DNA from 3 places in the Photobacterium swingsii genome. Region 2 is predicted to be linked to each of the others. Evidence: riboswitches for the same ligand, from Rfam matches in the RefSeq annotation. Region 2 holds a riboswitch; each other region holds the start of a gene.

Region 1 (8,192 bases), 1.1 Mb from region 2:
TTGGAAATCAGTCGCCAACGCATCTGGCGCTACACTCGACTGACACTTGTACTGTTTGTTTGCTGTATTTTATTATCCATCCCTATGTTCTACAGCAACGCAGATGTTGCTGCAGCCAGTGATCGTATCATTGGATTATGGGCTGGTTTTTTATTCTTTGTTGCCCTGCAACAATTCGCTTTCACCCCTAGCCGTCGTCAACTCATTTTATGGTTCATCTTGCTAGGAATACTGACGCAAACCCTGTTTGGCTGGTATCAATATTTATGGATAGAGCCACAGAATGCCTTTGGTTTTGATCCAAGCAAAAGTCGTCCCCATGGTATTTTCCAGCAACCTAATGTGATGGCAAGTTTCTTGGCGACAGGATTAGTACTGTCTGGTTATTTACTGGCACGTATGCCCATGTACCGTGGTAAATGGTCTTTTCAGCAACTACTGCTGCTGATTACGCCAGTCTTGATCATACCTATTTTGATCGTATTAAGCTCCCGAACAGGCTGGCTTGGCGCAATGATTGGTGTCGCATTACTGATTCCATATCTAAAACAATTCGCCGCTAAAGCGCAGTGGCGGATGTGGTTATTGATGATAGTACTCGGCCTAACAACCTCTTATGCCATCAATCAATCTACAGACTGGTCAGCACAAGAAGATAGAGTCAGCCTCAAAAGCCCACGCTCTATTCATATTCCACAATCATTTAAGATGTTTACCACGGAACCCTTAACAGGTTATGGCTATGGTACGTTTGAAGTGTCTTATCTCACCCAGACTGCACGTTGGCATCAAGCGGATCCGTCACAACCTGCAGGATTGCCCGCACTGGATCACCCGCACAATGAACTAACGTTTTGGGCTGCTGAAGGAGGCATAGTCCCACTAATTGCCTTACTGCTTGCCGCTGCCGCTGTTGTATTTAAAATACGTAAAGCACGCGAAGGCACGCAACTGGCACTTGTCGCCTTGTTTTTTCCCATCACATTACACACACAGCTAGAGTATCCGTTTTATCACTCACTCGTGCATTGGGCGATCTTTATCATCCTGATTTATTGGGTAGATAACCTCACAGCGAAATACAGTAAAAAGCCTCTGAGTTACGTATTAGGGATTAAGGTTGCAGCCCTATTACTGCCGCTACTCGTGAGTAGTTATATGATCACGACGCTCTATTCAGGCCGCATGCTGACAAAATTTGAGACAACGTTACCGCTAAATATTGATTATTTAATGAAGGTCAATAATCCATGGGCATGGAAGCATCGCTATGAATGGGCACTGCACCAACCTCAATTAGAATTAGCGCAAACATTGAATAAGCCGGAATTAATCGAAGAGTACATTCGTTGGGCAACAGTAAAAGCAAAAACATGGCCACGAGAACAACTGTATGGCAATTTGATTGTGTCTTATCGCTTATTAGGCGATGACAACCATGCCGAGCAAATTCTACAAGAGGCTGAGTTTTTATTTCCTAATGGTGATTTTAGTGATGCACTCGCCGTTCAACCTTTGAGTAAGCAGTCGGCTGCAACATCATCAGCAACGCCAGCCACCGAATAATCACATTCAACCTTTCTCGGTGATTTCCCCTATAAAAATGGCGACCATAGTGGTCGCCATTTTTAAATCTAAGTTGTACTTGATTATTTCAAGGTACTTTCTAATGCTTTAAGGCATAAGGCAACGTTCTCATTTCTTGCCGCATAACCCATCAAACCAATACGCCACGCTTTACCTGCTAACGCCCCTAGCCCTGCACCGATTTCGAGGTTATACCGAGTCAACAAGGTATTTCTCACCTCAGCATCATTGACGCCTTCAGGAATATAGACCGCATTTAGCTGTGGTAAGCGATGCTCCTCAGCAACAACAAAAGTGATCCCTAGCTGCTCAAGCCCTTCACGCAAAGCGAGGTGCGCATCTTGATGACGCTGCCATGCGTTCTCTAGCCCTTCTTGTTGCAATAGCACTAACGCTTCATGTAAAGCATAAAGGCTATTCACTGGCGCGGTATGGTGATAGCTACGCTTACCCTCACCGCTCCAATAGCCAAGCACCAAACTTTGATCAAGGAACCAACTTTGAACCGGTGTCGTGCGCGCCTCTATTCTATCGATAGCACGTTGAGAGAATGTCAGTGGTGATAAACCAGGCACACACGATAAACACTTCTGACTGCCCGAATAAACTGCATCAAGTTGCCACTCGTCCACCAGCAGAGGAACGCCACCCAGTGATGTCACTGCATCGACTATGGTTAAGCAATCATGTTGTCGCGCTAACTTGGCAATCGCCTCCGCATCGCTCAGCGCACCAGTCGAAGTTTCAGCATGTACAAACGCAACAATTTTAGCATCGGGGTGTTGAATTAATGCTTGCTCGACCAAATTCGGGTCAACAGGCTCACCCCAAGCATTATCAATCACAACAGCTTCACCGCCACAACGCAGTACATTTTCACGCATTCGCTCGCCAAATACGCCATTGCGACAGACGATAACTTTATCACCCGGTTCGACTAAGTTAACAAAACACGCTTCCATACCCGCACTACCCGGCGCAGAAACCGCAATAGTAAAACTATTTTTAGTTTGAAATGCGTACTGCAATAACTGCTTAAGTTCATCCATCATCCCGATAAACGTCGGATCTAAGTGGCCAACGGTCGGACGACTTAGCGCCTGCAACACTTGCGGGTAAATATCTGAAGGGCCTGGTCCCATGAGAGTACGTTGGGGTGGATAGAAGCTTCCTATTGTCATTGTCATTCTCCTTAGACGGTCTCTGATGCTTATGTTTAGTTATATATCAGAATAAAGTAGGTCGATGTTTATCTTTCATTGAAACACTTATATTAAAAGCAGATACCAATACCAGCCATTCGTTCACTCATAAGAGTGATTCGCTCCCACTGAAACTGGCTCCAACAAGTTATTTCAATTTTTTTGCATAATCAATCAAGGATGTGTTGACAACATCATAACAAATCCTATTCAATAGCTATTCAGTTTTTGTTCACCCTGCTGATATTACCAGCAGGTAAAAACAGAAGAGGAGCGTTACCCAGGTATTTGTTTGGCGGGGCCCCACCCCAATGCCAAACCAAGAGGGGGAGTAACGCCGAGATACGTCCGAGCAGGGGATCGGACATATCGGCCTTGAAGGTTGAATCCTTCTGGCTGTCATATTTCACCTTTTGAATGGAATCAAGAAAGGTGCAATATGGGGAGCTTCTGGTTATCGTGATTTCTATCCGCTTGCCGTTTGATACTGCTTTCTTACTAGCAGCACCTCCCGCTTATTTCATTCGATTCCTATATTTACGCTGTTTTTAGGAGACATGTTTTGAGCCCGATTTTATCATCAACACCACCTTTAGCACTCACCGTTGCCAAGTTTGGTGGTACCAGTGCTGCCGACTACAACGCAATGCAACGTAGTGCCCAGATTGTGGCAAATAGCCCCGCAACACGCTTAGTATTGATAAGTGCCTGCTCTGGGGTCACCAACTTACTGGTAGAGTTATCCCAAGGCATTGCTGATAACACACTACGTCAGCAACGCCTCCAAACCCTACACGAGACACACCAATCCGTGCTTGAGCAACTTCAATCACCAGAAGCCCCAGCTGCAGCTATCCAAGCTCTATTAGACAATATCGCGATACTTTCAGAGCAAGCCATTGATCACCCCAGTGCAGCAATTACCGACCAATTAGTGGCAAATGGTGAATTGCTCTCTACCCATTTATTTACACAAATCCTTCAAGAGCAAGGTATTGATGCGATTCGATTTGATATTCGCAAAGTCATGCGTACCGATAGCCAATATGGCAAAGCCATTCCCAACCCAACAGCAATTCGCCAGCTCAGTAACGATCATCTTCGCAGCCAATTACAGCATCATGTTATCGTCAGCCAAGGCTTTATTGGGTCAGACGAAAACAACCACACCACAACCCTAGGCCGTGGCGGCAGTGATTACAGTGCAGCATTAATGGCTGAAGCAATCAATGCAACGACGTTAGAAATTTGGACCGATGTCCCAGGCATGTACACCACAGATCCACGCATTGCCGCCAAGGCGCAACCCATAAAAGAAATCAGCTTTAGCGAAGCCTCTGAAATGGCAAATTTCGGTGCAAAAATTCTTCACCCCTCAACCTTAGTTCCTGCGATACGCCAACAAATTCCAGTCTTTGTTGGCTCTTCAAAAGCACCAGAGGAAGGGGGAACCTGGATTCGACAAACCGTTAGCGATGCCCCGCTTTTTCGAGCGCTAGCACTACGCTGCAACCAAACCATGGTGACACTCACGAGTCTGAATATGTTCCACGCTTATGGTTTTCTCGCTGAAGTATTTCGCATTTTGGCTGAGCATAAAATTTCGGTCGATTTAATTACCACATCAGAAGTCAGCGTTTCACTAACACTGGATCAAACCGATACCGCAGGTGGTGCACCGACTCTACCACAAGCGGCGATTGAAGCTCTGAGTGAATGGTGCAGAGTCGAAGTCGAGCAAGGTCTCTGCCTAGTCGCATTGATTGGTAATCAAATGAGCCATACTCAAGGTTCTGTGAGCCAAGTATTCGGCTCTCTCGAAAAATATCAGCTTCGTATGGTGTGCTATGGTGCGAGCCCCCACAACCTCTGCTTCTTAATCGATCAAGACAATGCAAAGCCTATCGTGCAACAGCTCCACCAGCAATTATTCGAAAAACATTAAGCCTCAATAATCGATAAAAAAAGAAAGGCACTCCAAGAGTGCCTTTCTTTTTTATTGCTTAATATCTAACTTAAAGATTTGGCCCTAACCATTTCTCTGCTTCTTCAAGCGTCCAACCTTTACGTTGTGCATAATCTTCTACTTGATCTTGCTGAATTTGTGCAACGGCAAAATAACGCGATTCAGGGTGAGAGAAATACCAACCCGATACAGCGGCACCAGGCCACATGGCATAGCTTTCCGTTAATGTCATTCCTGCATTTGCTTCAGGTTCAAGCAGCGACCAAATCGTACCTTTTTCAGTGTGCTCAGGACAAGCAGGATAACCCGGAGCAGGACGAATACCTTGGTATTTTTCCCGGATCAAATCGTCATTTTCCAACGCTTCCTCGGGGGCGAACCCCCAAAGGTCTTTACGTACCTTTTCATGCAAGCACTCAGCAAACGCTTCAGCCAATCGATCCGCAACAGCTTGGATCATGATGGCATTATAATCGTCACCCGCTTCTTTAAATTGTTCTGCGATATCATATTCACCAATCCCACCCGTCACTGCAAAGGCTCCTATCCAATCAGGCTGACCACTTGCTTTAGGCGCAATGTAATCCGACAAACAGTAGTTCGCCCCTTTCGTTTTCTGCGTCTGCTGGCGTAGGCCATGCAAGACAGTTAATACGTTGCTACGGGTGTTATCGGTATACACTTCAATGTCATCACCAATATTATTCGCAGGGAATAAACCACAGACACCATTGGCTTTAATCGTGCCTTTGGCCTCAATCTCATCCAGCAGTGCATTAGCATCATCAAATAAGCGCTGCGCCTCTTCGCCGACGACTTCATGGCGTAAAATCGTCGGGTATTTACCACTCAGCGACCAAGTCATAAAAAATGGCGTCCAATCAATATAGCGACGCAGTTCAGAAATAGGGAAATCTTTAAACACATGCACACCCGGTTTAACGGGCACTGGTGGCGTATACGTCGTCCAATCTATATCGACACGGTTATCCCGCGCTTGCTCAAGCGTAACTGGAGCGGTGCGAGGCTTCTTACGGCTGTGTTGATCACGTACTACATCGTATTCTTTGTCTAATCGCTCAACAAAAGCGGGACGCTGCTCATCAGAAAGTAACGCCGAACATACACCGACAGCGCGCGAGGCATTCGAAACATACACCACTGGCGCATGATAGTTTTGCTCAATTTTAACCGCTGTATGCGCTTTTGAGGTGGTGGCACCACCAATCAAAAGTGGTAACTCAAAACCTTGTCGCTCCATCTCTTTGGCAACATGCACCATTTCATCAAGCGATGGGGTGATCAAGCCACTCAAACCAATAATATCAACGTTTTCTTCTTTGGCGACTTTAAGGATTTTGTCACATGGCACCATGACACCGAGGTCGATGATCTCATAGTTATTACACTGTAAGACGACCCCAACAATATTTTTACCGATATCATGGACATCGCCTTTAACGGTCGCCAGTAAGATTTTACCGTTACTCTGCCCTGCTTGTTTTTCAGCATTAATATAAGGCTCTAAATAGGCAACCGCTTGTTTCATTACCCGTGCAGATTTAACCACTTGTGGCAGAAACATTTTCCCTTCGCCGAAGAGATCACCGACCACATTCATGCCAGACATTAGTGGACCTTCAATCACCTCAAGTGGCTTACTCGCTTTGGCGCGCGCTTCTTCAGTATCTTCAACGATAAACTCTGTAATGCCTTTAACTAACGCATGCTCAAGGCGTTTCTCAACAGGCCATCCACGCCACTCTTGTGCACTGCGATCTTCTTCCACTTTACCGCTATCACGGTATTTAGCAGAAATATCTAATAACCTTTCAGTACTATCTGAACGGCGATTCAGTACCACATCTTCCACAGCTTCGCGCAGTTCATCGGGTAAATCATCATAAATAGCCAGCTGCCCAGCATTGACGATCCCCATATCCATGCCTTGCTTAAAACAGTGATAAAGGAAGACAGCGTGGATAGCCTCACGCACTGCATTATTGCCACGGAAAGAGAAAGAGACGTTAGAAACACCACCTGAAATCATGGCGTAAGGTAGCGTGCGTTTAATATCACCGACCGCCTCAATAAAGTCGACTGCGTAATTATCGTGCTCTTCGATACCTGTCGCGACAGCAAAGATATTGGGGTCAAAAATAATGTCTTCAGGCGGAAAACCGACTTCATCCACTAAAACCCGATAGGCATTAGTACAAATTTCAACTTTACGTTCTCGAGTATCCGCCTGACCGACTTCATCGAACGCCATCACAATCACTGCAGCCCCATACCGGCGTAACAGCTTGGCTTGTTCAATAAATTTATCTTTCCCTTCTTTTAAAGAGATCGAGTTAACAATCGGTTTGCCTTGCACGCATTTTAGACCAGCCTCTATCACCTCCCACTTAGAAGAGTCGACCATAATAGGCACTTTGGAAATTTCAGGTTCAGTTGCACACAAATTTAAGAAGCGCACCATCGCCGCTTCCGCATCCAGCATCCCCTCATCCATATTGATATCGATGATTTGCGCTCCCGCTTCAACTTGTTGCCGTGCAACTTCTAGCGCCTCATCGTACAGTTCTTCTTTAATCAAACGCTTAAAACGCGCAGAGCCCGTTACATTGGTCCGCTCACCGACATTAATGAATAAAGTATCAGCATCAATAGTGAGAGGCTCTAAGCCAGATAAACGGCACGCGATGGGAATGTCAGGCAATTGGCGAGGCTGAAGATCACGGGTGACCTCATACATTTTACGGATATGTTCTGGTGTCGTACCACAGCAGCCGCCAACAAGGTTTAAGAAACCGCTTTGCGCCCACTCTTGAATATGTTCAGCCATCTCTTCAGGGCTTAAGTCATATTCACCAAAGGCATTGGGTAAACCGGCATTAGGATGAGCAGAGACGGCACATTCTGAGATACGCGAGAGTTCGTTAACGTACTCGCGCAGTTCATCTGGCCCTAACGCACAGTTAAGGCCAAATGAGATAGGCTTAACATGGCGCAGTGAATTATAAAAAGCCTCTGTCGTCTGGCCTGAAAGCGTACGGCCAGATGCATCTGTGATGGTGCCAGAGATCATCACAGGCAACTGGATCCCATCTTCTTCAAATACGGTTTCAACCGCAAATGTGCAGGCCTTCGCATTTAAGGTATCAAAGATAGTCTCGACCAAAATAATGTCAGCACCGCCCGCAATAAGGGCGCGCGTCGACTCAGCATAAGCCTCAACTAACTGATCAAAAGTAACATTACGATAGCCGGGATCATTAACATCAGGGGAAATCGAACAAGTTCGGTTTGTCGGGCCTAAAACACCAGCAACAAATCGAGGTTTATCCGGTGTTTTTGCTGTCCATTCGTCAGCAGCCTGGCGAGCGAGCTTAGCAGCTTCGTAATTGATCTCTGCGCTCAAGCTCTCCATATCG
Region 2 (8,192 bases):
TTAATGCAACAGGCTGACCTTGTTTAAGCGCGGAAATAGACAATGTTGTAAACCTTATTAATTGGAATGGATACGATAAGGGGGATGATAGATGGGTTGGCTTATTACAGATTGAATATTTCCGACACTTTTTGAAATGTGTGAAAGTTTGTTATAGCTGACGATAGGCTATAACAAAAATCCCCCGCGAGTGGCAGGGGATTTATCAGAGCAAGTTGTGACGCTGGAATACAAGGCTAGATTAGTCTTGGGTGAGACCAATAAGCGCTTCTTGCGTAGAAGATAACTGTTGTTTGCCCGACTGATCTAAACCAAGTTCTTTGTGTGCTTCATCTGCTGTCATGCCCAGATGACAGCGAAGGATATCAATTGCAACTTGGTAATTCTCTTGGTCTGCCATTTTTCCTCCTTGATAGATATGACATTCGCTCTACATGCTATCGACAATAGCTAACTAGCATGTTCTGTGCAATACGACTAAGGTCGTATACTAATAAAAAAACACTTTGTTCAGTGTTTAATCAGAAACAAAGGATAATTTGTAACTTAGTCTTAATATGTGTTGTTGTACAGAAAACTCTTTCTATACAATGCGCTACCCCTCAATGGTTATGTCAAAAGTGTATGCGAGCTAACGAAAAGTAACAATTTGCGACTTTCCCTTGTAATCACTTTGATCGACCATACTATATAGATAAATCGTTAAATGCTTTTTACGCATACGCAAATGGCGCGTAGCAGGAAGGCGTTGTGGCATTTAACAATAAAGCTGTTGAAGCTTCTTTTATTGGAGAAAACTAAAAATATGAAGCGAATTGCATTGTTTTTGGCAACCAACCTTGCCGTCATGCTGGTATTCAGTGTCGTCTTGAACATTGTTTATGCTGTCACTGGTATGCAGCCAGGTAGCCTTTCTGGGTTACTTGTAATGGCAGCCTTGTTTGGTTTTGGTGGCTCGCTGTTCTCTCTATTCATGTCGAAGAAGATGGCGTTGCGCTCTGTAGGTGGTGCTGTCATTGAGCACCCTCGTAATGAGACTGAACACTGGTTAATGGAAACTGTATCTCGTCAAGCTCAGCAAGCGGGCATTGGTATGCCAACGGTTGCGATCTACGACTCAGCGGATATTAATGCGTTTGCGACAGGTGCTAAGCGTGATGATTCATTAGTTGCTGTATCAACAGGTTTGATGCACAGCATGACACGCGATGAAGCAGAGGCTGTTTTAGCACATGAAGTTAGCCACATTGCCAATGGTGACATGGTGACGATGACTTTGATGCAAGGTGTTGTGAATACCTTTGTTATATTTGTGTCTCGTTTGGTTGCTGGCGTTATCAGTGGTGTAAACAGTAATGATGAAGAAGGCGAAGGTGGTAGCTACATGACCTACTTTATCGTGTCTTCTATCATGGAAGTACTGTTTGGCTTCTTAGCAAGTATCTTGACCATGTGGTATAGCCGTCATCGCGAATTTAAAGCGGATGCAGGTTCTGCCCACCTTGTTGGTAAGCAGAAGATGATTTCAGCGTTAGAGCGTCTGAAAATGAGCCAAGAGCCACAGCTTGAAGGTTCGATGATGGCGTTTGGTATTAACGGCAAGAAGTCACTGTCTGAGCTATTTATGACACACCCACCGTTAGAGAAACGTATCGATGCTCTACGTCGTGGTGAGCACCTTTAATCGTTAATTGTTATAACTTTCTATGTGAAAGTCCGATGACCCGTACTAGCAGTAGGTTAGCATAAAAATCAAAATGCCAGTCAGTTTTGCTGACTGGCATTTTTTATAGGTGAAGTCGGCTACCTTGGGGCCAAGGTAGTCTAGGTGCTATGGGCGCCTAGGCGCGGTGAATAGTGTTATTACTTTGCTTTCCCTACGGCTGGGTCAGCGAGCATGTGTGGGTGTTCGCGGGCGAGCTAACCTCAATCGTCAAATCGACGGATATTGAAATCAAGCAATACTGGTATAGGGCGAGACTGAAATAGCATGTTGTAGTGCGTGATAGCGATTGGAGGAAAGTGAGGTATGCAGAAGCTGATACAGCTTGGTTGTGAAAGCAAAAAAAAGAGCAAAGCCATGATAGCTTTGCTCTTTCTTACTATTTGAAAGGGACTTAGTTAGTCACAGGCTCGGCGGCCATGGTAGGTTGAGACTTTCGTACAGCAAAGATGCAGAAGGCTAAGAACCATAAGCCACTCACGCCAACACCAATCCAAGCTGATTGTGTGTAGCCGATAGCAAGGTAGCCCAGTAGTGCACCAAATGCGACAGAGCATGCGTATGGCAGCTGTGTCATGACATGGTCCATGTGGTGACAACCTGCGCCTGTAGCAGAAAGGATACTGGTACTGGAAATAGGGGAGCTGTGGTCACCAAATACCGCACCTGCTAGTACCGCAGACAGCATTGGAAGTAGCATTGCGATGTCACTTGCTGCTGCAATATCACCTGCTAGTGGTAGCATGATACCGAACGTACCCCAGCTTGTACCTGTTGCAAACGCCATAGCACAAGATAAAACAAAAACCAGCGCAGGTAATAGCTCGATAGGTAAATTGCCATTAGCCATCGATGCTAAGTAAATACCTGTTTGCATGTCGCGTACAACCGCACCAATTGTCCATGCAAAGAATAAAATCACAATCGCAGGCATCATCGCAGAGATACCTTGTGGTGCTGCTTTCAGCCAAGTGTCCGCACTCATTTTTAGTCGTAGTGCTAAACCAATAGAAACGACTAAGCTACAAATCGCACCGTAAACTAGTGACGAGCCAACATTGGTATTTTCAAACGAACCAATAATGCTAAATACTTCACCTTTCGCACTGAGTACCTCAGCGCCAGATTGCACCATGAAAAAGACTGTCGCTGCTGTTAGCGTGAAAATAGGTAATACCATATCAATCATGCCGCCTTTGGCATCTGCTGGTATTTCTACGTCTAAGCCTGCTGGTTTGCCTTGTGATTCATCCCAAAGCTTTCCTTCTAATGCCCAAGCTTCGTGCTTACGCATTGGGCCAATGTCTAGTTTGAAGAAAATAACGCAGATCACCATTACCAAGGTAAATACCGCGTACAGATTCATTGGCATCATTTCGACAAATGCAGCGATAGGGCTTTGGTCTGTTACGTTATGCGCAACCATAATGCCGCCGACAAGCGCGATAATGTACGCCCCCCAAGATGAGATAGGCATCAGAACACAAACTGGTGCTGCAGTAGAGTCAAGCAAGTAGGCAAGTTTTGCGCGGGAGATTTGGAAGCGGTCTGTAACAGGACGACAAATCGCACCAACAGAAAGGCTGTGGAAGAAATCATCGATAAAGAAAACAAACACCATTAAACCAGTCAGCGATTTAGCACTGCGGCGATCTTTACAGCGTACCGATGCCCAATCAGCAAAGGCTTGTGTCGCGCCAGAAACACTCATTAAACTGATTAGTGCACCAAGCAGTAACATGAAAATAATCATGTTCACATTATCGCCATTCAGCGAGCCGTTACTCCAGACAATAGCTAAAACTTTATCAAATAAATAGTGGAGAGCTTCAAGCGGGGAATAATGGTTGAGCATTAATGCGCCAGCTGCGATACCGGTGCCGAGAGACAGCAAAACACGACGGGTGGATACAGCAAGGACGACCGCAATCATAGCGGGCAATACGGACCAAAGAGAGTCCGAAAAATCAAAAAGGTTCATGATCTCAGTTCACCTACAACATATAAGGTGGAGATCTACCGAAAGGACGAGTAACTAAGAAGCATAATAACGATCACTTGTTACCCCTTCTGGCAGCGCTCCATAGTAAAAACCTATGGCAGTTCTGTACCTGTTCGGCACAGACCCAGCGACTGAGATTGATAGCAACAGTCACTTCGGCGCTGGCTCCTTTCTCCGGCATCAAAGGAATCACCCTCCACTCGGATACTCTTAGGCAGCGCGCCTCTACTTTAGGGTTGGCAGACTCCATTATACCAATGAAATGCCGTGTACTGGTATTATATGTGGTTGAATATTTTAGTCATCAAATAATCCGCTTTATTCACGGTTAAATGCAATTTTTTTGATTGTGACGATAAATATATTAAATAGGTGGATGGTAATTGTTCGTTTTGTGAATGGCTCCGATACTTTTTAGCAAAAAAGTATGCGCAAAGGCGTTGCTTGATGTGCAGTAAAATGAGAGATAAAAATCGGCTGCATAATAAATATGCAGCCTGATGCATCTTGGTTTTTTGATTTAGCTGTATGCGGCTTGAAGACGAGCAACAGGCTTACAGTTTATTGGTAAGTGGAGTAGTGCAGCAACGAAAGCTAATACTACCGTTGACCACCAAATCGGCTCATATGAACCGTAGTAATCGTAAATTCGACCACCCACCCAAGCACCTAAAAAACTACCTACTTGGTGAGTAAAGAAAACTAAACCGTACAAGGTAGATAGGTAGCGAGCCCCGAAGATTTGACGAACCAAGCCAGAGGTTAATGGCACTGTGCCTAACCAGCAAAAACCAATTGCACCACCAAAGATAGCAGCGGTGTGTTCAGTAACAGGTAAGGTAACAAAGGCGGCAATGACGATGGTGCGTACAAGATACAAGGAAGTCATTACATAGCGTTTATCAAACTTATCGCCCATGACACCCCAAAAATACGAGCCGAAGATATTGAAAATACCTACATAGGCCAGTGCCATCGCAGCAATATTGCCAGGTAAACCTTTATCGGCTAGGTAGCTTGGCAAGTGGGTAGCTATAAACATGACATGGAAGCCACACACAAAGAAACCCGCATGAATTAGCCAGTAACCTCTGTGATTGAAAGCTTCAGACAATGCTTGCTTGAGTGTTTGTGAATCGTCAATCGTGTTGCTGTTACTTTTGGTACTGCTTGTTTTCATAAAGCTCGCAAATGCGATCATTAAACAACATGCCAAGGCAAAAAGTTGTAATGCGGTTTGCCAGTCAAAATGTGTCAGTAACGATTGTGCACCGGGGATCACTGCAAACATGCCAAACGAGCCTGCAGAGGTGGTTAAGCCAAAGGCTTTGGCTGTGTGTTCTGCGGGTACTACGCGTGCGATAGCACCCAGTACGATTACGTAACTCGTAGCACTTAGACCTAAGCCCACCAACATACCTATAGTGATATACAAGATGCTTGGTTCAGTGGCAATTGACGTGAGATACAAGCCCGCGCCATAGGCTACAGCACCTAACATGATAATACGTCGTGGTCCCCAGCGATCGGATGCCATGCCAACAAAAGGTTGGAACATACCAAATAGAAGGTTTTGCAGGGCAATCGCAAAGCTAAAGAATTCACGGCCGGTTTGAAATGTATCTGAGATTGGCATCATGAAGATACCGAATGACTGCCTAATCCCAAGGCTAAAAATTAATGTCCCTATTCCCATCCATACTAAAAGTGGAAAACGAAAAATGCTCATTAATGGTGCTCTATATGTGAATCCGAATTTGATTGATGACAGCCTGCATGGACAGCATGCTGTGCAAGTGCATCTAACAAAGGCTGACAATGATGAACGCCAATAAGAGTAATGATGAGCAGTAAAACCATACGGCTTAGCTGCGCAAAAAGTGATTGTGAAAACATCAGTGCCTCATACGCGAAATTGCGAGGCGCGGATTCTAAATAAACTGACATAATGAGACAAATGAATAAAAGTCAGGAGGATTATGCATAAAATGCATGTTGTGGCTGAGGGGCATTATTATGAGGAAATAAAGGATCTTCTTTAACGCTTTCCTCCAGACTAATGAAAATGAACAAAAGCAATCTCGATTTTACTTGCAGAATGAGCTGAGCTGGAAGATTGAAATGAAGCCTTCTCGAAACGGCTTTATTCATCTCAAGGTATTTTATATTTTTAAAAATAGCTATGAGGGATTTGGATGATTAAAGAAAAGGTGATTAAGTATAGAATGTGATGCTCTTTGTGATAAATCACTCGGTTCACCGTGAAACTAATCGTGTTTTTATCAAATCATCATACAATGCGCATTATCCCTCTTTACGTTATTTATGTATGAGACCAACCATCCAATGACTCTCGAAAGACGCGCTGAGTTTTTACTCCTCTTTACAACATTTTGTGCATCTGCAGGGTGGATCTTCTCAAAAGAAGTGATCCAAGGTCTGCCGCCGTTTGGATTCATGGGGTTACGCTTTCTCACGGCTTCTTTGATATTGCTGCCTTTCTGTTTAAAGCACTTTAAAGCGGTTGCGCTGGGTGATGTGCTACGATCCATGTCGGTCGGTTGCTTACTGGGTGGGGCATTGTTGTGTTGGATTTATGCCATTTCAGTCAGTGATACCTTAGGGGAAGGGGCTTTTATTATGAGCCTGTCGGTATTACTCGCACCTTTAGTGGCTTGGGGACTCTTTAAGCATAAACCTGTCCGTGAATTTTGGTTATCTTTGCCTTTTGCTGTTATTGGATTAATGCTGTTATCGCTTTCACAAGGGTGGCAGGGGTCGATTAGCCAATTATGGTTTTTATTAGCGGCTTTCTTTCTTGCGTTGCACTTCAATTTTAATAGCCGTTTTGCGCAGCGTATGCCTGTCATGCTACTCACCTGCATTCAATTGTTTGTTACTGGGATCATGGGGCTGTTGCTATCAACATCTGTTGAAGCATGGCCATCAGCAATACCGTCAGCAATTTGGGGATGGTTTGCGTTGAGTGTGTTGTTTGCGACGAGCTTGCGCTACCTAACTCAAACGATGGGGCAGCAGCGAGTAACGGCGGCGAATGCAGCGATCATTATGATCTTGGAGCCGATTTGGACCGTGTTGCTTAGTATCCTATGGTACAAAGAAGCCATGCCTGCCGCTAAGATTTTAGGCTGTAGCCTGATTTTATTTTCGTTGCTACTGTATCGTGGTTTGTCTAACCCTAAAATACGGGCATTAATTAAGCGCTCCGACCCACATGCATCATAGCGTGATCACTGCGAGTGATTAGCGTCATTAATAGGGCTCCCAGTTAGCTAGCCGCTATTTATATTTGTCTATCTTACTGGTCTATATTGCGGCTAGCGTTCCCGTGGATAGGGTGTAGCTTGCATTGATTTAACTTCTGGCAGGCGGAGATCGTCAGGATCATCAAGGAGTCGCTGCTGAAGTGTATATTCTTCTTCAATTGAGTGGAGTATTTGCTGAAAGGGCTGGTTGCCGACGGTTAAGCTTGTTTGGAAGGGTTGTGAATAAATCAAAATTGCGTACATCACCATACCTGTGGCAGCGCCATACGCTGAGAGATAAAACATACTTACTTTGGTTTGTTTGAAATAGCTCATTGGGATCAGAGCAAGGAAAAAGAGGCCAATCACCATGACCCAAAATAGAGGGGGTAGGTCATCATCGTAATCAAATAATCGCTGCATGCGTAGCCGTTCTATCTCATCAAGCAGTTTGTCTATTTCAGTGGTTGTTGCAACGATGTCTGGATTGCGAGGAATGGCATCCATTAAGCGTCGTAAATCATACAGGGCGTGATCTGCGGTAAGGCTGCTTGCCAGTGGGTCTTTGGTAATCCAGTCTTCTTCAATCACCGCATAGACATAGTTTGCGAGTGTCGCGATGCTAGGAAGTGCATGCTCAGCGGGCAATTCTTCACTCAAATCCTCCAGAACCAAAGAGATCACCATAGCCTCTTGATCAATTGATTCGCGTAACTCGTTGTATTCGGAAAAAACGGAATTGAATGCGAGCGCAAGAATGAATGCTTGAATAGCGCCTAACCGTGTCGACAGTGTAGAGCATAACTGCGCATTTTCATCGGTGCGAGCAGGGTGAACGGTGTAGTGGATGAGGGTAGTGAACAGCACAGCAACCAGCGCTGAAAGGCTGATAACTGTGGCCAATCCGACAAAAGTTGGAAGCGATTCTATCACCACGCTCATTCCTAATGGCTACAAGGTGGTTACAGTATAGTTGGCGAAAATTGGTGTCTGTGTCTTGGATGGTAGACGCGGCTGACATGGGAGAAGGACTGCGTGACAATCAAGAGTCACACTATGGCGCGGAACCGTCAGTAATAAGTAAAGGAATAAAAGAGAAGCCAAGAAGTCCCTTTCTTGGCTTATTTTCGTATTAAGTATTTAGCATGAGATACAGCTTTTACGAACTACTGGCTAGTAGCACATCACCTATATCGAAGCC
Region 3 (8,192 bases), 400 kb from region 2:
GTGTGATGCCCCCATTGAAAAGTTAAAAACAGGCGACTTGCCATTGCCCCACATGGGTTGGAACACCATCACCCCAACGCAAGGACACCCGCTTTTTAAAGGTATCCCTGCGGGTAGCTACTTTTATTTTGTTCACAGCTATGCCATGCCAGTGAATGATGAAAATTACACCATTGCACAGTGTGAATACGGGCAAATGTTCAGTGCTGCAATTCAAAGCGGGAATTACTACGGTGTCCAATTTCACCCAGAAAGATCAAGTAAAGCGGGTGCACAACTCATAAAGAATTTCTTAGAAATGTCAGCGTAAAGCAATAAAAGGATTTAGGATGATTATTCCCGCTCTCGATTTAATCAATGGCCAAGTCGTTCGCCTCTTTCAGGGCGATTATGGCCAAGTTACAGAATACAAAGTTGATCCTATTGAACAATTTGATCTTTACCACCAAGCGGGCGCAAATTGGCTTCACCTGGTTGATTTAACAGGTGCCAAAGATACCTCTGCACGCCAATTATCGCTAATTCGCCGTTTACTTGCGAGCACCCCAGCCAAAGTGCAAATCGGAGGAGGCGTCAGAACCGAGCAAGACGTTGCCGATTTACTTAACGCAGGCGCTGAGCGTGTCGTTATTGGCTCGACGGCCGTTAAGCAACCCGAACTGGTTAAAGGCTGGATTAAAAAATACGGGGCTGAACACATAGTACTCGCACTGGATGTCAATATAGATGATGCAGGCAACCGCCATGTTGCGGTTTCTGGCTGGCAAGAAGATTCAGGCGTGAGCATTGAAGCTCTGCTTGACGACTTTTTAACCGTTGGCTTACAGCACGTCCTCTGTACCGATATTTCACGCGACGGCACGCTAGCAGGTTCAAATGTCGAACTCTATGTTGATTTGTGCGCGCAGTATCCCCAAGTGAATTTTCAATCATCAGGCGGGATTGGCGGCCTTAATGATATTACCGCTTTAAAAGGCAGTGGTGTGGCTGGTGTCATTGTTGGCCGAGCACTACTCGATGGTAAATTCTCAGCAGACGATGCCTTCCAATGTTGGGCAAACTAAACAAGGAGTGATGACATGTTAGCAAGACGTATTGTGCCTTGTTTGGATGTACGAGATGGTCAAGTGGTGAAAGGGGTACAATTTCGTAATCACGAAATCATTGGTGATATTGTCCCTCTCGCCAAACGCTACGCAGAAGAAGGCGCAGATGAATTGGTTTTTTATGATATTACCGCATCCAGTGACGGTCGAGTGGTCGACAAAAGCTGGGTAGCACGCGTTGCAGAAGTGATCGACATTCCTTTTTGTGTCGCTGGCGGCATAAAATCGGCTGACGATGCTAGCCGTATATTGCAGTTCGGGGCAGATAAAGTATCCATTAACTCCCCAGCTCTTGCCAAACCAGAGCTTATCACTGAGCTTGCCGATAAATTTGGGGTGCAGTGTATCGTAGTCGGGATTGATTCTTACTTTGATGCCGAAACCGGTAAATACCAAGTCTACCAATTTACTGGGGATGAAAATCGCACCCAAGCCACCCAATGGGAAACAAAGGATTGGGTACAAGAAGTACAGCGCCGAGGCGCAGGCGAAATCGTGTTGAACATGATGAACCAAGATGGCGTTCGTAACGGTTATGACATTGCACAACTCAACATGGTACGTGAGGTTTGTAAGGTTCCTTTAATCGCTTCGGGGGGCGCAGGTGAAATGACCCACTTTGCCGATGCTTTCAAACTCGCCAACGTAGATGGCGCCCTTGCCGCTTCGGTCTTCCATAAGCAGATCATCAATATTGGCGCGTTAAAGCAGCACCTTAAAGAACAAGATGTGGAGATCCGATTATGAATGCAGCCTCAACTATCGATTTAAACAGTGCCATTAACTGGGAAAAAGTAGATGGCTTGATCCCTGCAATTGTACAAGATAATACCAGCGGCCAAGTGCTTATGCTGGGTTATATGAATACTGAAGCCCTCGCTAAAACACTAGAAACAAGCCAAGTTACCTTCTGGTCCCGCACTAAATCACGCTTATGGACTAAAGGGGAAACGTCAGGCAACGTACTTAAACTTAAAAGTATCGATCTCGATTGCGACCAAGATACTCTCTTAGTAAAAGTGAACCCTGTGGGCCCAACCTGCCACTTAGGTACACAAACGTGCTTTGATAATAAAAATGGCACCCCCACAGAGCAACCTGCTTTGGTGTTTCTTCATCAACTTGAGCAAGTATTGGCTAGTCGTAAAGATAGTGATCCCGAATCGTCTTATACCGCCAGTTTATACGCCCGTGGTACCAAACGTATTTCGCAAAAAGTGGGCGAAGAAGGCGTTGAAGTCGCGCTTGCGGCAACGTCGGGTGACAAAGCGGAATTAGTTAATGAGTCGGCAGATTTGCTTTATCACTTAATTGTACTGTTGCAAGACCAAGGTTTGTCACTAGCAGACATTACTAAACGTTTAGAAGAGCGCCACAATAAGTAACAACAACTAATACCAATCTAACTAAGTAACTGATCATTCTTGCTGGTTAAAATCAATGATAACTGCGTTATAGATTTTGTAGATAGAGCAACTAGCTATCTGCAATCTACGCCTTGTTTTCAGTGCTTTTTCCTGCGCAATCACCTGAACATTTACTTACCCAAATTGGTATAAGATAAACGTAGCTTTGAATATTAAATAGCAAAAAGCCCGCAACTAAATGACGTCCAACGATTCGGAGTCTGTTGCGGGCTTTTTATTAAATCATGTCACCTGAAGTGATTAACGACCTAGCGCTTCTTTATAATGTCGACGACATACAGATACATAGCGATCATTACCACCAATAACCACTTGATCACCATCTGCAATTGCGCGGCCCGTTTCATCTTGGCGAATCACCATATTCGCTTTGCGTCCACAATGACAAATTGTTTTTAACTCAACTAACTTATCAGCCCAAGATAATAAATAGCGGCTACCCTCAAACAGCTCACCTCGGAAATCACTGCGCAACCCATAGCATAAAACGGGGATATGTAATTTGTCGACAACTTCAGTTAATTGATATACCTGCTCTTTACTTAAGAACTGGCATTCATCAATCAACACACAATCTGTATGCTGCCCATTGTGAATGGTTGCAATACGATCGAATAAATTATCATCGCTCGTGAAAAGTTCAGCTTCCTCTTGTAAACCAATACGCGATGTCACTTTTCCTTTGCCAAAACGATCATCAATTGCCGCAGTAAAAATAAGTGGCGTCATACCACGTTCGCGATAATTAAATGAAGATTGCAGCAATGTGGTTGATTTACCTGCATTCATTGCAGAGTAATAAAAGTACATCTGGGCCATGAGGCTTTCCTAGTCATCTGGGTGAAGAAAGTGCGGGCGAGATGCTACAGAAAATACACGAATAATTAAAGCGACACTGGCAGATAGACATAAGTTTTTACGACTTTAGCCACGGAATTGAAAATAGCTATCCATAAAAAAACCAGCACATCTGTGTACTGGTTTCTTTTATTAACAAAGCAAAATGAATCTAATGCTGTTCAATCACTTGTATTTGTTCTAATTTTTACGCATTCACCGGTGATGATAAACGACGACGCGATAACCAGCCCAATGTCGCACACACGAGAATAAATGCCAGTGTCGCAGCAAGGAAAGATACCGCTAAGGAATCTGTAAAACCAAGCACAACGAAACCAACTGCGGAGACAAGTGCAACAGACAATGAATAAGGCAGCTGTGTCGATACGTGGTCTATATGGTGGCAACGTGCACCTGTTGAAGACAAGATAGTTGTATCTGAAATTGGTGAACAGTGATCACCAAAAACAGAACCAGCAAGCACAGCGGCGAGCATAGGCAGCATTAAAGCAATGTCCGTAGCTCCAGCCAAGTCACCGGCAATAGGTAACATAATACCGAATGTCCCCCATGACGTACCGGTTGAGAATGCCATCACACCTGCAAGCGCAAATAAAATAACAGGCAGTAGCATAGGGTTCACATTACCTTGAACCAAAGTAGACAGGTATTTACCTGTTGCCATGTCACCAATGACGCTACCAATACTCCACGCAAATAAAAGAATTAAAATTGCGCCAAACATAGATTTAGCACCAATCCATAGCGTGCTCACGACATCAGAAACAGGAATACGCTGGCGAATAACAGGAATTAACGCACAAATGAAGCCAATCACACCACCGTAGCACAGCGATGCACCAACATCGGTATTTTCAAACGCACCTAAAAGGTTAAATGCTTGGCCATCAGCTGCAAGTGCTTGGTAACCCGTAAAGATTAAGAAGAAGAAGGTTGCCACAATCAATGCAACGATTGGCATCACCAAATCAGACACGCGACCATTCGCACTTTCTTCAATTTCTAGTTCATCATTGAGATCTTTTGCTTGGTTGTCGTCATCACCTTCATCAAAACCATGGCCACGACTTGCCTCTAATTCATGCTTTAGCATTGGACCAACATCAATTTGGAACCAAGACACAACAAAAACCATCAACAAAGCAAACACGGCATAAAAATTCATTGGTGCAAGTTGCATAAATGCACCTAGCGCTGAATATTCAGTCACACCGTGTGAAACTAAAATACCACCAACAATCGTAATTATGTATGCGCCCCAGCTTGATGCTGGCATCAGTACACACATAGGCGCAGCAGTGGAATCGAGAATGTACGCAAGTTTCGCACGTGAAACATAGTAACGGTCAGTCACAGGACGGGCAATCGCACCTACTGCTAGGCTATTAAAATAGTCGTCTACAAAAATGAACACGCCTAAAAATGCAGCAAGAAGCTTAGAGCCGCGTTTGGTTTTAATCCGCGTTTGTGCCCATTCAGCAAAAGCGCGAGTACCACCTGACAGGGTTAATAGTGCTGTTGTCATACCTAAGATGATAAGGAAGGCAACAATACTCATGTTCCAGCTATTTATTGCACCGTCATCGATGAATAAACCCTTAACCGTTGTACCGATGTAACTTGCTGAATGAGTGAAGGAAAAGTCCGTTAGTAATAGTGCACCTAAAGCAACACCCATACCAAGCGAAAGCAAAACGCGACGCGTTAAAATCGCTAGACCCAATGCCACCAATGGGGGCAATAATGAAATGGAGGAATTTGAAAAATCTACAATGTTCATGATCTCTACTACAACCGAATCTTGGTTGGAGATCTACTGCTGACACAAGTGTGCCATGATGAGATGCCTATATAGAGAGTAAGAAAACCCTCCGACCCCACAGTAGCGCTCCATAGTTAATGTAATTATATACTATGGCAGTGTTGCCTCTATTCGATGACAACCCCAGCAAGAAGGTTTGACAGCCCTTTCTCACTTCGGCATTGGCTCCTTTCATTTGCTATCAACGGAATCACCTCCAGCAAATTACTTATAGACAATGCGCCTCTACCCTTAAGAAGGTACAAACCATTCTACGGAATCGAATCAAAGATGCAATAAGTTAGCGTGAATTTTTTAACATAAACAGTGAATAATTTTACCATCAAGCTCAAAAAACGAACAAGCCAACAGCCTATTGAGTTACTAATAGGGCCACCTTTAGAATTCTCTCTATTATTCATTCAATTTTATAACTAGGTCACATTTACTTTAAAACAACATAAAACTAATTACTAAAAAGCGTAAAAAACCTAAAATTAATAATTATTAATAACTTTAATTAATAATTTGTTTGGCAAATTAGATATGAAGTATTACTATTGCATTTATTAACTCTTGACTGCTATTCTTATTTCAAGCCAGTTTAAATGAACAGGAAATAAAAAATGTCTGACGCATTAAAAGCACTATTAAACCTACGTAGCCTACGCGCTCTTGCTCGTGAATATACTCTAGAGCAACTTCAAGAAGGCCTAGAAAAACTTCAAACAGTCGTTTCTGAGCGTGAAGAATCTGAAGCTGAAGAAATTGCTAAAGAAAAAGAACGTACAGAGAAACTAAACCAATACCGTGAAATGCTGCTAGCAGACGGTATCGACCCAGAAGAACTATTAGGTTCTCTAGGTGGCGCTAAAGCACCAAAAGCAAAACGTGCTGCTCGCCCTGCTAAATATAAATTCGTTGACGAAAACGGCGAAGAAAAAACATGGACTGGTCAAGGTCGCACACCTTCAGCACTTAAAACTGCACTAGACCAAGGTCGCTCTCTAGAAGAATTTGAAATCTAATTTCTAATTCTTGATAAAAGCCCAGCACTGTCTGGGTTTTTTTGTACCTTTACATCAGGATTATTTCCTCTCTCTCGCTCACTCTCTCCTTGCTAATTGTCTGCGTCGTCTTGCTCAATAGAAGCGAATTAGCTCTAACTTTGCCAAAAATGCATTCTTTGCAGGTACTCAACACACGCCCAAGCTTCAATGTGACAAACAGCACGAAGAAAGTCTTTTACGATCAAAGGTTCTATTCATAGGGATAATTCGTATCATGAAGGCAGTCGAGAATAGGTATTAACATCAAAACAAATCATGCCAGAGTGAGCCATCTCACACTATTGATAAATATAACAAAAAAGCCAGAGCGCGGGCTCTGGCTTTAAAGTATATGCTCGATTTTTTTAGCGAATACGGTCAGCTAAATGACTTACAGCAAGTGCGAAATAATGCGATCTATTCCATTTAAGCAATGTCTGGTAATTATCATAAATGAGATAAGCACGGCCATGTTGATCATCTGGCTGTATCAACCATGCATCAATATCAACGTTAGGTAAGGCGCTACCATCTAACTTGCGTACACCTAAACCTTGCCATTCACTTAATGTTTTCGCTTTTTCTAATTGCACGCCTTTAAGATTTTCAGGCAAGCTAGGAATACTGACTTGTCGTCCCCAAGTATACGCATCATCCCAGCCAGATTTACTCAGGTAATTAGCCGCTGAAGCAAAAACATCCGCTTGGGTATTCCAAATATCGACTCGTCCGTCGTTATTTCCATCCACTGCAAACGTTAAAAAGGAGGTTGGCATAAACTGAGGTTGCCCCATTGCGCCAGCCCATGAACCTTTCATATCCTTTGCAGCGATATGGCCTTCATCTAATATTTGTAATGCAGCCATGACTTGCTTTCTAAAAAATGCTTCGCGGCGTCCTTCATAAGCCAAAGTTGAAAGCGCTTCTACCACATTATAATTACCCATAAGGCGGCCGAAATTACTCTCTACTCCCCAAAGCGCAACAATAAAACGTGGCTGAACACCATATTTTTTTCCTACTGCCTCAAGCGTTTTTCGATGCTTTTGATACAGCTGGTTCGCTTGCTTTACTTTCCAATCAGGTACAGCTCGAGGAATATACTCATCCAGGGTGAGCTTTTTTTCTGGCTGATTCTTGTCGGCTTTAACAGCGCGTTCGGTAAAAGTGATTCCCTCAAAAGCAGCCGTAATAGTGCTAGCACTAATACCGGACTCTTTTGCTTCCGTTTTTAAGCTTTCAACGTATTTATCAAACCCTTCATCTGCAAAAGCTGCGGTGGATGTACCTATCCCTATGGCCACTAAGACCGAAATCAAACGCTTATACATATAAACCTTAAGACTTTATAGCCGCCTTGGCTGCTTTATATTCATCTAATAAATTAGTCACTGGAGGCGGCAATTGTAAATAATAACCGACAGTGGCTAAATCTGATTTCACTTTTTCAATGTCTGCGCCCGCTAATTTGCGATCGCCAGCTAACTTCACCACCATGACAAGTTGTGGTGTACCGAATGTTGCGAGTAACGTTTCAGGCACAGCCGAGAAATCGTCCTTCTTAATAACATATAGGTACGTATTTTCTTTCTTTGGACTTTTATAGATTGAACAAAACATTTTGCTGCCTGTTAGTTACGCTCTTAATTACATCTGACCTTATAACTGAGATTTCATTCCCTAGAATAAGGAATATTTTCACTGACCAGATGAGAGCTTTGTCTGAATTTACAACGCTAGAGCAAGGATAGCTTGCTGATAAACAGTTTGGAATATAACATGCTTATACCTATGTGATAACGTATCTGAACGGCTAATTTCGCTTCAGTCAGTAAAAAGACTATGACTAAACAGGCAGAACTAAAAGGGAGCACATTCACGCTCTCAGCACTTCATCTCAGTAATGAAGACATTCAGCAGGCAACGGATCACCTAAAAGAAAAAGTGA

The links. Region 2 has a riboswitch for lysine ahead of OCU77_RS07015 (Na+/H+ antiporter NhaC family protein). Riboswitches for the same ligand answer to the same signal wherever they lie in the genome.
Region 1: linked by a shared signal. The riboswitch ahead of lysC (lysine-sensitive aspartokinase 3) and the one ahead of OCU77_RS07015 (Na+/H+ antiporter NhaC family protein) in region 2 are both predicted to bind lysine.
Region 3: linked by a shared signal. The riboswitch ahead of OCU77_RS05270 (Na+/H+ antiporter NhaC family protein) and the one ahead of OCU77_RS07015 (Na+/H+ antiporter NhaC family protein) in region 2 are both predicted to bind lysine.

What each region holds. Positions count from the first base shown of each region.
Region 1 is NZ_AP024852.1:335,589-343,780, reverse strand. Features, by position in the region: gene OCU77_RS01650 (PglL family O-oligosaccharyltransferase) at 1-1,566, shown strand, start outside; gene OCU77_RS01645 (pyridoxal-phosphate-dependent aminotransferase family protein) at 1,650-2,768, opposite strand; lysine riboswitch at 3,048-3,247, shown strand; gene lysC (lysine-sensitive aspartokinase 3) at 3,436-4,734, shown strand; gene metH (methionine synthase) at 4,805-8,192, opposite strand, start outside.
Region 2 is NZ_AP024852.1:1,475,710-1,483,901, forward strand. Features, by position in the region: gene OCU77_RS07000 (GNAT family N-acetyltransferase) at 1-43, opposite strand, end outside; gene OCU77_RS07005 (hypothetical protein) at 242-400, opposite strand; gene htpX (protease HtpX) at 806-1,684, shown strand; gene OCU77_RS07015 (Na+/H+ antiporter NhaC family protein) at 2,118-3,704, opposite strand; lysine riboswitch at 3,790-3,961, opposite strand; gene OCU77_RS07020 (MFS transporter) at 4,246-5,454, opposite strand; gene OCU77_RS07025 (hypothetical protein) at 5,454-5,621, opposite strand; gene OCU77_RS07030 (DMT family transporter) at 6,072-6,971, shown strand; gene OCU77_RS07035 (bestrophin-like domain) at 7,064-7,924, opposite strand; gene OCU77_RS07040 (L-lactate permease) at 8,151-8,192, opposite strand, start outside.
Region 3 is NZ_AP024852.1:1,075,812-1,084,003, reverse strand. Features, by position in the region: gene hisH (imidazole glycerol phosphate synthase subunit HisH) at 1-310, shown strand, start outside; gene hisA (1-(5-phosphoribosyl)-5-[(5-phosphoribosylamino)methylideneamino]imidazole-4-carboxamide isomerase) at 330-1,064, shown strand; gene hisF (imidazole glycerol phosphate synthase subunit HisF) at 1,080-1,853, shown strand; gene hisIE (bifunctional phosphoribosyl-AMP cyclohydrolase/phosphoribosyl-ATP diphosphatase HisIE) at 1,850-2,491, shown strand; gene OCU77_RS05275 (thymidine kinase) at 2,774-3,352, opposite strand; gene OCU77_RS05270 (Na+/H+ antiporter NhaC family protein) at 3,579-5,174, opposite strand; lysine riboswitch at 5,270-5,452, opposite strand; gene OCU77_RS05265 (H-NS family histone-like protein) at 5,822-6,223, shown strand; gene OCU77_RS05260 (lytic murein transglycosylase) at 6,610-7,575, opposite strand; gene OCU77_RS05255 (YcgL domain-containing protein) at 7,583-7,864, opposite strand; gene minC (septum site-determining protein MinC) at 8,087-8,192, shown strand, end outside.